DNA from 2 places in the Streptomyces sp. NPDC053431 genome. Region 1 is predicted to be linked to the other one. Evidence: riboswitches for the same ligand, from Rfam matches in the RefSeq annotation. Region 1 holds a riboswitch; the other holds the start of a gene.
What was found. Region 1 has a riboswitch for cyclic di-AMP ahead of ACIGXE_RS14110 (C40 family peptidase). Riboswitches for the same ligand answer to the same signal wherever they lie in the genome.
Positions count from the first base shown of each region.

Region 2: linked by a shared signal. The riboswitch ahead of ACIGXE_RS27875 (transglycosylase family protein) and the one ahead of ACIGXE_RS14110 (C40 family peptidase) in region 1 are both predicted to bind cyclic di-AMP.

Region 1 is NZ_JBITXX010000004.1:316,759-321,697, reverse strand. It holds gene ACIGXE_RS14135 (8-amino-7-oxononanoate synthase) at 1-801, shown strand, start outside; gene ACIGXE_RS14130 (DUF817 domain-containing protein) at 889-1,704, shown strand; gene ACIGXE_RS14125 (hypothetical protein) at 1,701-1,967, opposite strand; gene ACIGXE_RS14120 (VOC family protein) at 2,028-2,465, opposite strand; gene ACIGXE_RS14115 (ATP-binding protein) at 2,660-3,097, shown strand; gene ACIGXE_RS14110 (C40 family peptidase) at 3,241-3,717, opposite strand; cyclic di-AMP (ydaO/yuaA leader) riboswitch at 3,721-3,918, opposite strand; gene ACIGXE_RS14105 (hypothetical protein) at 4,234-4,539, opposite strand; gene ACIGXE_RS14100 (ATP-dependent Clp protease proteolytic subunit) at 4,547-4,939, opposite strand, start outside.
Region 2 is NZ_JBITXX010000014.1:46,127-51,065, forward strand. It holds gene eno (phosphopyruvate hydratase) at 1-1,087, opposite strand, end outside; gene ACIGXE_RS27875 (transglycosylase family protein) at 1,458-2,147, opposite strand; cyclic di-AMP (ydaO/yuaA leader) riboswitch at 2,151-2,324, opposite strand; gene ACIGXE_RS27880 (transglycosylase family protein) at 2,582-3,598, opposite strand; gene ACIGXE_RS27885 (cytochrome P450) at 3,713-4,939, opposite strand, start outside.

The DNA.
Region 1 (4,939 bases):
ATCGTCTCGGACGCGGGCAACCACGCCTCGATCGTCGACGGCTGCCGGCTGTCCCGGGCCGAGACGGCGGTGGTCCCGCACGCCGACCCCGAGGCCGTCGCCAAGACGCTCGGCGCGCACCCGGACCGCCGGGCGATCGCGGTCAGCGACTCCGTCTTCTCGGTCGACGGCGACAAGGCGCCCCTCACGGCGCTCGCGGAGGCCTGCCGGGCGCACGGCGCGGGCCTGGTCGTCGACGACGCGCACGGTCTCGGGGTGCTCGGTGCCGGCGGACGCGGCGCCCTCCACGAGGCGGGGCTGGCGGGCGACCCGGACGTCGTCGCGACCCTCACCCTCTCCAAGTCGCTGGGCAGCCAGGGCGGTGCGGTGCTCGGCCCGGCCCGGGTGATCGAGCACCTGGTGAACGCGGCCCGCACCTTCATCTTCGACACCGGACTCGCCCCCGCCGCCACGGGCGCCGCTCTCGCGAGCCTGCGGCTGATCGTGGCCGAACCGGCCCTCGCGGACCGGGCGCGCACGGTCGCGACCACGCTCCACCGCCTCCTCACCGAGGCCGGGCTGACCGCCGTGCGCCCCGACGCCGCCGTGGTCTCGGTCCGCGCCCCGGGCCCGAACGAGGCCCTCCGCTGGGCCGCCGACTGCCGGGAACTCGGTGTGGCCGTCGGCTGCTTCCGCCCCCCGTCCGTCCCGGACGGCATCTCGCGGCTTCGCCTGACGGCCCGCGCCGACCTCACGGAGGCGGAGATCGAGCGCGCGGTCACGACCATCGTCCGCACGGCACCGGAGGGCGCGAGGGCCTGAGCCCCCGCCGGCGGCCGGGCGCGGGCAGCGGCTCGGTGCCCGCCGCCCGCAACCGGGCCGGTCGTCAGGCTCGTCCTACAGCGCATCATGCTGAGCCTGAACGCGCCCTTCACCGACCTGCTGACCTCGTCCTTCCGCCGCCTGCTCGCCTTCGCCTGGGGGCAGACCCGGGCCTGCGCCTTCGCGATCGCGCTGCTGTCGGGGGTGGCGGCGTCCACGCTGCTGCCCGGGCTCCCGGTGGCCCGCTACGACCTGCTCGTCGTCTACGGCGTGCTGCTCACCCTGCTCTTCTGGCTGCGCGGCTGGGAGTCGGGGCGGGACGTCGCCGTCATCGCCGTCTGCCATGTCATCGGCCTGGCGTTCGAGCTGGTGAAGGTGGCGCTCGGCTCGTGGAGCTACCCCGAACCGGCCGTGCTCAAGTTCGCCGGCGTCCCGCTGTACGGAGGGTTCCTCTACGCGGCCGTCGGGAGCTACGTCTGCCGGGCGTGGCACCTCTTCGACCTCGAGCTGGTGCGCTACCGGCCCCGGGCGACGGCGGTGGTGGCCGCGGCGATCTACGTGAACTTCTTCACCCACCACTGGCTGCCGGACGCCCGCTGGCCGCTCGCCGCGCTGCTGCTGGCCGTCACGGCGGGCACCTCCGTGCGGTTCACGGTGCGCGGTGCCCGCCTGCGGATGCCGCTGGCCCTGTCCTTCGTGCTGATCGGCTTCTTCCTGTGGCTGGCGGAGAACCTCGCCACGTACGTGGGCGCCTGGCGCTACCCGTACCAGCTCCACGGGTGGCAGCCCGTCGGCGTGGAGAAGTTCGGCGCCTGGTCGCTGCTGATCAGCATCACGTTCGTCCTGGCGGCGGCCACCCGCCCCCGCCCCGCGGCCGGGACCCGGGCCCTGGCGTCTAACTAGGAGTCGCCTTCCTCGACGTCGCCGTCCCCGGCCTCGCCCCTGCGCCCGTGGGGGCGGCGCTGTTCCTCGCGGCCCAGGCCGGGGGACTGGCGCTTGGCGCCCATGCCGTGCGCGTCGGGCGCGGTGTCGCCGCGGCGGCCGCGTACCGCCTCCTCGGCCTCCTGGCGGGCCTCGGCGTCACCGCTCTCGCCGACGGCCTCGGACGGTGTGGTGCGGGGCGGCGCGTCCGCGGGAAGGGTGCGCCGGCGCTCGTGGTGGCTCATGCTCGTCCTCCGTGTGCGTACGGACGATGGGTGGGACGTGGATGCGGCTGCCCGGTGGCCTCACGCGGAAACACCGGGCGCCGCGGCGAGCACGAAGGGGTGGCCGGCCGGGTCCGTGCAGCGCCGCACGGCGGTGCGCCGGTCGAGGCGGGTGCCGTCGACCTCGGCCGCCACCGGCCGCGCGCCCAGGCTGATGGCCTCGCGTTCGGCCTCGTCGAGGGCGTCGGGGGCGACCAGGATCCATAAGTGGGCCTGCTGGGAGTCCTCCGGCCGTGGCCAGCTGGGCGGAGCCTGGCCGGGGTCGCGGTGGATGCCGAGGACGACGCCCCCGGGGGAGCAGATCAGGAGCAGGTCGGGGTCGCCCTCGGCCGGTTCGGCGGTGCCGCCCAGCAGGGCGGCGTAGAAGCGGGCGAGGGGCTCGGGATCGCTGCTGTCCAGGACGAGGACGGTGCTCTTGGAGACGGGGTGCCGGGAGACGGTGTTGTCGGAGAGGGTCATACGGCTCGTGTGCCCGCTCAAGGGCCTTACAGGCACGCCGAGTCCGCATCCGGCCGCCGCGCGCACGGTTCACCGCTTCGGGCGACAGATATCCGCATATCTTCGCCGATCGACGTCCAGGCCGGCCCGATCGGTGGCACTCTGACGCGAAGCGCAATCCGGGCGGGGCCCGGTGGGAAAGGGACGGCGTCGCCATGGCAGACCACCAGGAAGCAACCGTCACGCTGCCGAGCGATCCGGCCTCGGTCTCCGCCGCCCGGAGGTACGTCGCCGAGGTGCTCACCTCCTGGGGGCTCGGGAGCGCGAGCGACACGGCGGACACGGTCCGGCTGATCGTCTCCGAGCTGGCGACCAACGCGGTGCAGCACACCTTCGGCCGGTCGCCCACCTTCACCGTCGACGTGCGCCTGGAACGCGACGAGCGGCTGCACATCGGCGTGACCGACAGCCACCCGCGGTGGCCCCGGCGCCTCCCGGCGGCCGTCCAGCAGGACAACGGGCGCGGCATGGTCATCATCCGCTCGCTGACCGCCGAGGCCGGCGGCCGCCTCGCGGTGACGCCGACGGCCGAGGGCGGCAAGACGGTCCGGATCAGCCTCCCCTGGACGGCGGCGACGCTGACGCCTCGATAGGGACGCTGACGCCCCGACAGGGCGGGCCGCCCCCGGGACCGCCCGCCCCCGCGCGCGCCGACCCCGGGGACGGGAGTCGTGGGGGCGGGGGCCGCGGAACGGGCCCGGTGGGCGCCGGGCGGCGGGCGCGGCGGGATCCGCGGTCAGCGGACGCGGCCGTAGAGCACCTTGGCCGACCAGATCTTGTCGAGCTTCACCCACGAACCGGTCTTCGGGGAGTGCCAGATCTTGTTGTTACCCGCGTAGATTCCGACGTGGTACACCCTTCCACCGGAATGGAAGAAGACGAGGTCCCCCTTCTGGCGGCTGGACGCCGCGATGTGCCGGGTCTTGTTGTACTGCTGCTGCGCGGTGCGGGGCAGCGTCTTGCCCGCCTTCTTGTACGAGTAGAGCGTGAGGCCCGAGCAGTCGAACCTGGTGGGGCCCGTAGCGCCGTACTTGTAAGGCGATCCCTTCTTCGAGGCGGCGACGCTCAGGGCCGTGTCGGCGTACGAGGTCGCGGCCTGGGCCTCCGGCGCCGCTCCTGGGGCGAGCAGCGTGCCGCCCACGGCGGCGAGGGTGAGAGCCGAGACGGCTCCGGCCCGGGACAGCAGGGACGGGACATGAATCTGCGCAGTCATGCGCAACCCTTCGTCAGCCGCCTGTGAAGGATGACCTGTCGGGTTCGGGCAGGCGAAGATGCCCGGCCGCGGCTGCGGCTTCACCCCGAGGGCCGTCACCCTTGCGGGCACGTCCCGTGTTGCTCGGGTCCTCCACTCCTGCCGATCCACTCCTGTCGACCAGACGTCCGGGACGGCGGCAGGACTCGGCGTCCGCCCGGACCGCCCCGCCTCGGGTGGCGGGGGCTTGTCGTCGACAGGGATCTTGACCCACACCTAGGGCGAAATCCGAGCTGAAACGGCCATATGTGAGGCTCCTCACGACTGATCCATTCGAGTGGACAGTCGGGTTTCGCGATCTTCGGAGGTTTGGCCGACGACCCCGTCACCAGCGATGGAATGCCCGATTCCGCTAGATGTGTACACCTGTTGCGCAACTTACCTGAGCTCCATGTCGATTCGTCGACTACGCCGAACGGGGGAGCGATTCTGCGTCGCGCATGCCCCGTGTGGACCTCGACACGACACGCGGTGTTGTCAACTCGCCTGCTCTCCGGGGAGGGTGACGCGCCCTGAGCGCCGCTCGCCGTCCAACACCCTTAGCGCGCGCGTCAATGTGGCCACGTGGACCTCGCTCTCGCCCCGCATATGCATGAGCGTCAGGGCGTCCCGGAGCGCCGTCGCGCGTCCTATCAGGGCCTGGGCGGCTCGCAGGGCCCCATAGGTATGCGAGGACCTGGATGGATTGATTCTTCCCAGCAGGTCGACGACTTCGAGGTACGCGTCCACGAACTCGCTCTCGGCGCGCGTCAGCGCGGGGAGCGGCGGCAGCTCCGGGACCATGGCCGGCTCACCCCTCGTCGGCGGTGCCGGCGGACCCGCGGCGGCTCTGCACGACGTGGTCGACCAGGCCGTACGCGCGCGCCTCCGTGGCGTCGAGCACGGTGGTCCGGTCGATGTCGGCGTCGACCCGGCCGCGGTCCCGCCCGGTGTGCGCGGCGAGCAGTCCGGCGACCAGCGCGCGCTGTCGCAGCAATTCCCGCGCGTGGATGTCGAGATCGCTGGGCTGACCCCGCAACGGCTCGTCCAGCGTGGGCTGCTGGAGGACGATCCTGGCCCCGGGCAGCGCGAGCCGCCGGCCCGGGGAGCCGGCCGCGAGCAGCACCGCCGCGGGCCCGACGGCCTGACCGAGGCAGATGGTCTCCACCTCGCACGAGACCGTGCCGATCGTGTCGTAGATCGA
Region 2 (4,939 bases), on a different contig from region 1:
TCATGCACTTGAAGCCGCTGCGCTGGGCGAGCTCGACGGCGTCCAGGGTCTCGGTCAGCGAGCCGATCTGGTTGACCTTGACCAGGAGGGCGTTGGCGGTGCCCTCCTCGATGCCGCGGGCCAGGCGCTCCGGGTTGGTGACGAACAGGTCGTCGCCGACCAGCTGCACCTTGGCGCCGAGCTTCTCGGTGATGACCTTCCAGCCGGCCCAGTCGTCCTCGAACAGCGGGTCCTCGATGGAGACCAGCGGGTACGCGGAGACGAGCTCCTCGTAGTACTCGGTCATCTCGGCGGCCGAGCGGGACTTGCCCTCGAACTCGTACGAGCCGTCCTTGTAGAACTCGGAGGCGGCGACGTCGAGCGCGAGCGCGATGTCCTTGCCGGGCACGTAGCCGGCCTGCTTGATCGCCTCGAGGATGAGGTCGAGGGCCTCGCGGTTGGAGCCCAGGTTCGGGGCGAAGCCGCCCTCGTCGCCGAGGCCGGTGGAGAGGCCCTTGTCCTTCAGGACCTTCTTGAGGGTGTGGTAGACCTCGGTGCCCCAGCGGAGGGCCTCGGAGAAGGACTCCGCGCCGATCGGGGCGATCATGAACTCCTGGATGTCCACGTTGGAGTCGGCGTGCGAGCCGCCGTTCAGGATGTTCATCATCGGAACGGGCAGCAGGTGCGCGTTCGGGCCGCCCAGGTAGCGGAAGAGCGGGAGGTCCGAGGCCTCGGAGGCGGCGTGCGCGACGGCGAGGGAGACGCCGAGGATGGCGTTGGCGCCGAGCGAGGACTTGTCCGGGGTGGCGTCCAGGTCGAACATCGCCTGGTCGATCAGACGCTGCTCGGTGGCGTCGTAGCCGACCAGCTCCGGGCCGATCTGCTCGATGACGGCGAGCACGGCCTTCTCCACGCCCTTGCCCTGGTAACGGTTGGGGTCACCGTCGCGGAGCTCGAGGGCCTCGAACGCACCGGTGGAGGCACCGGACGGCACGGCAGCACGGCCGGTGCTGCCGTCGTCGAGGCCGACCTCGACCTCGACCGTGGGGTTGCCTCGGGAGTCCAGGATTTCCCGGGCTACGACGACGTCGATGGACGGCACGAGCATCTCCTTCTGGGATGTGACGCTGGTTGTGACGCATGCGGCAAGGTCTCGTTCGCCTTGCGACAAGAGCCTAACCGGCTCGGGGGCTCCGGCCAGCCGGGCGCCCGCCCCCTGGGACGAAAAAGGACCCGAGGGCAGGTATCTGGGGACGAAACGCCCCGGATCTACCGGAGGGTAACCACGTCGGACCGCCTGGAGCGGCGCCGTGAAGGCGGGTGGAGCCGCGCCATGGAGGCGGGTGGAGCGGCGCCGTGGAGGCGCCTGGAGCCGCGCGCCGTGGAGCCGCGCGGAGCGGAGAAACCCCGGTCCGGAGCGCACGGGGGAAGGGCGCTCCGGACCGGGGTGGTCACTCACCGCGGGAGGGTCGGCAGGCTCACTTGAGGTGGAGCTGCTGGCCCGGGTAGATCAGGTCGGCGTTCTCGACGACGTCCTTGTTCAGCTGGAAGAGCTTCTCCCAGCCGCCCTTGACGCCGTGCGCCGCGGCGATCTTGCTGAGGGTGTCGCCGGCGACGACCTTGTACTCGCCGTCGCCCTTCTTGACCTTCTTGCCGGTCGGGGTGGTGACGGTCTTCTTGGACTCGCTCTTCTTCGGCGCCTGGCGCTGCTCGCTGCGGGTCGCCGGCTGCTCGGTGGTGCGCTGCGGGGCGGCGGGCTTCGGGGCGGCGGTCTCGGCCGAGCCACCGTCGTAGGCGGCGCTGGACAGGCCCACGCCACAGCTCGGCCAGGCACCCTTGCCCTGGCCCGCGAGGACCTTCTCGGCGACGGCGATCTGCTGCGACTTGGAGGCCAGGTCGGCGCGCGCGGCGTAGGCGGTGCCGCCGTACGCGGCCCAGGTGGAGTTGGTGAACTGCAGGCCGCCGTAGAAGCCGTTGCCGGTGTTGATGGACCAGTTGCCGCCCGACTCGCACTGGGCGACGGCGTCCCACTCGGAGGCGGTGGCGGCCGAGGCGGTGCCGGCGGTCATCAGCGGGGCCGCGACGGCGACGCCGGCGACACCGGCGAGCGCGACGACACGGGTGACCTTGGCGGCACGACGGTGCTTGCCCTTGCCGGAAAGCAGCATGGAAGTTCTCCTCACCGACGCCTGCGAGGTGAGCTGTCGGGTTCGGGCGAGTGAGTTGCCCGGCCGCGTGACCTTGCACGCGGCTCCACCCCTAGCCGGTCGCCGGCCGTCTGTCTCAACGGCCGGGGACGGCACCTACCTTGGGTCCCCCGCTCCTGCCTTCGGCGCTTGCGCGACGACTGTTCCCTCCGTCCGGCGGCAGGATTCGGCGTACCGGTCGGTGGGGCCCGCGGTGGCGAGCGGTCACGACCGTAGACACAGACCCCGGGGAAGTTCAAAGTCCATCAACCCGGAAAAATCGCCCCTACTTGCACGCCGTCAGGGGCTGTTTGTGCAGGTGAGGGGCGACCCGAGCAAAGTTTGCGGACGTGACACGCCAGTTCGGGAAGAGAGACCCATGTCTCACTTACGCAGAACGGACATTCACCCCCGAACTACTTAGGAGATTCCGTCAGGCCGAGGTCCAACTCAAGGCTCTGACCAGGGATGATGAGGTCGGGGTCGGAACCGACGGTCTTCTTGTTGGCGCCGTAGAGGGCGGTCCAGCCGCCCGGCAGCCCGTTCTCCTCCGCAATGCCCGACAGACTGTCACCCGGCTTGACGGTGTATTCGTCCGCCTTGTCCGTGGTGCCCGAATTCTCGGTCGTGGCCGTGTCGGTCGCGTCACCCTTCGCCCCGTCAGTCGGCGCGGCGTGTCGCCCGGAATCGGATGAGGTGTCCGGGTTGCCCGGCTCTTCCGGCGCCGCGTCACCCCGGTGCTTGCCGGTGCCCGGCGCGGTCGCGTCCGGCGTACCGGGCGTACCCGGCAGACCCGGCGTCGTGGACGTATCGGGTGTTACGGGCATGCCGGGCGTCACGGGGGAGGTGGGGGTCCCGGGGGTCGAGGTCGCGGGGCCGGTCGGCGTCGCGGGGGTGACCGAGCCGGCCGGGGCCGAGGGCGCCGCGGGGGTCACGGAGGGCTCGACGGTCTCCCGGTCGGAGCCGGCGGGCAGGCCGTCGGTGCGGTTGGACTCGGGGACGGGACCCGTCTTCTGCTTCGGCGTGACACCGGGGCCCGGGTCGACCCCGGGCGCCTTGCCGTCGTTCGTCAGACCGGCGATGGGGGCGCAGGTGGCCCACTGGGTGTCGCCCGCGGCGAGCGCCCGGTCCGCGACGGCGATCTGCTGGGCGCGGCTCGCGAGGTCGGCGCTCGGCGCGTAGGCGAGGCCGCCGTGGCGTTCCCAGCTCTCCTGGGAGAACTGCAGGCCGCCGTAGAGCCCGTTGCCGAAGTTGGCGCTCCAGGCGCCGCCCGACTCGCACTCGGCGACCCGGTCCCATGTCGTCGCGTCGGCGGCGGAGGCGGAGCCGGTGGCGAGCAGTGGCAGCGCCATGGCCGAGCCGGTGACTCCCGCCGCGACGACGAGCGCGGGAGCCTGGCGGGGTCTGCGGTGACGTCCGTTCCCGGAGCGCATGCGGAGTGCCTTTCGCGTGACAGCTGAGACTGCGGGTGAAAGTAGCGGCATTCGAACGTGAGTCACAAGTCGATGCAGCGGAGATCACGCGAAGATCACATTCTTGACGGCCCGTCAGCTCCGCGGGTCTTTGTGGGAAGGCGTGAACTCCACCGGAAGGGTGCGTAGGCCACGCATGATGAGCCCACCCCGCCACCGCAGTTCCGCGGGATCGGCCCCAAGTCGCAGGTCCGGAAGGCGAGTCAGCAGCGTCGCGAGCGCGGTCTGCCCCTCCAGACGGGCGAGCGGCGCACCCAGGCAGTAGTGGATGCCGTGCCCGTACCCCAGGTGCTGGTTGTCACGCCGCGCCAGATCCAGCACGTCCGGCTCCGCGAACCGCGCCGGGTCCCGGTCGGCGGCGGCGAGCACCACGAGGACCGGGTCGCCGGCCGGGATCCGCTGCCCGCCGACGGTCAGCGCCTCGGTGGCGAACCGCCAGGTGGCCAGCTCAACGGGCCCGTCGTACCGCAGCAGCTCCTCGACGCCGGTCTCCAGGAGCCCGCGCTCCCCCGCCGCGAGCGACTCCTGCAGCCGGGCCCGCTGCCCCGGGTCGCGCAGCAGCGCGTACACCCCGTTGCCGATCAGGTTGACGGTGGTCTCGAAGCCGGCGAAGAGCAGGATGAAGGCCATGGCGGCGGCCTCGTTCTCGGTCAGGTGCTCACCGTGGTCCGAGGCCTTGATGAGCCCGGAGATCAGGTCGTCCCCCGGCTCTCCCCTCTTCTTGTGGATGAGCTCCAGGAGGTAGCCGCGCATCTTCTTCACCGAGCGCGCGACCCCGCCCCGCGGCCCGCCGCCGTGCCGGATCATCATCCCGGCCCAGTCCCGGAAGTCGTCCTGGTCCTCGCGCGGCACCCCGAGCAGGTCGCAGATGGCGTAGATGGGGAGCGGGAAGGCGAACTCGTGGATCAGGTCGGCCTCGCCCCGCTCCGCGAAGCCGTCGATCAGCCGGTCGGTCAGCTCCTGCACCCGCGGCGCGAACTCCGCCACGCGGCGCGGCGTGAACGCCTTCGACACCAGCCGGCGCAGCCGGGTGTGGTCCGGCGGGTCGATGTTGAGCAGATGCGTCATCAGCTCGGCCTTGCGCTCGCCCGGGATGCCCGTCTTCCCCTTGGCGTGCGCCGGCTCGTCGTGGTGCGCCGGGTTCTTCGAGAGCCGCTGGTCCGCCAGCGCCTGCCGCGCGTCCGCGTACCGGGTCACCAGCCAGGCCTCCACCCCGCTGGGCAGCGTGGCCTTGTGCACGGGCGCGTGCTCGCGCAGCCAGGCGTACGCGGGATACGGATCGGTGGCGAACTCCCAGGTGAA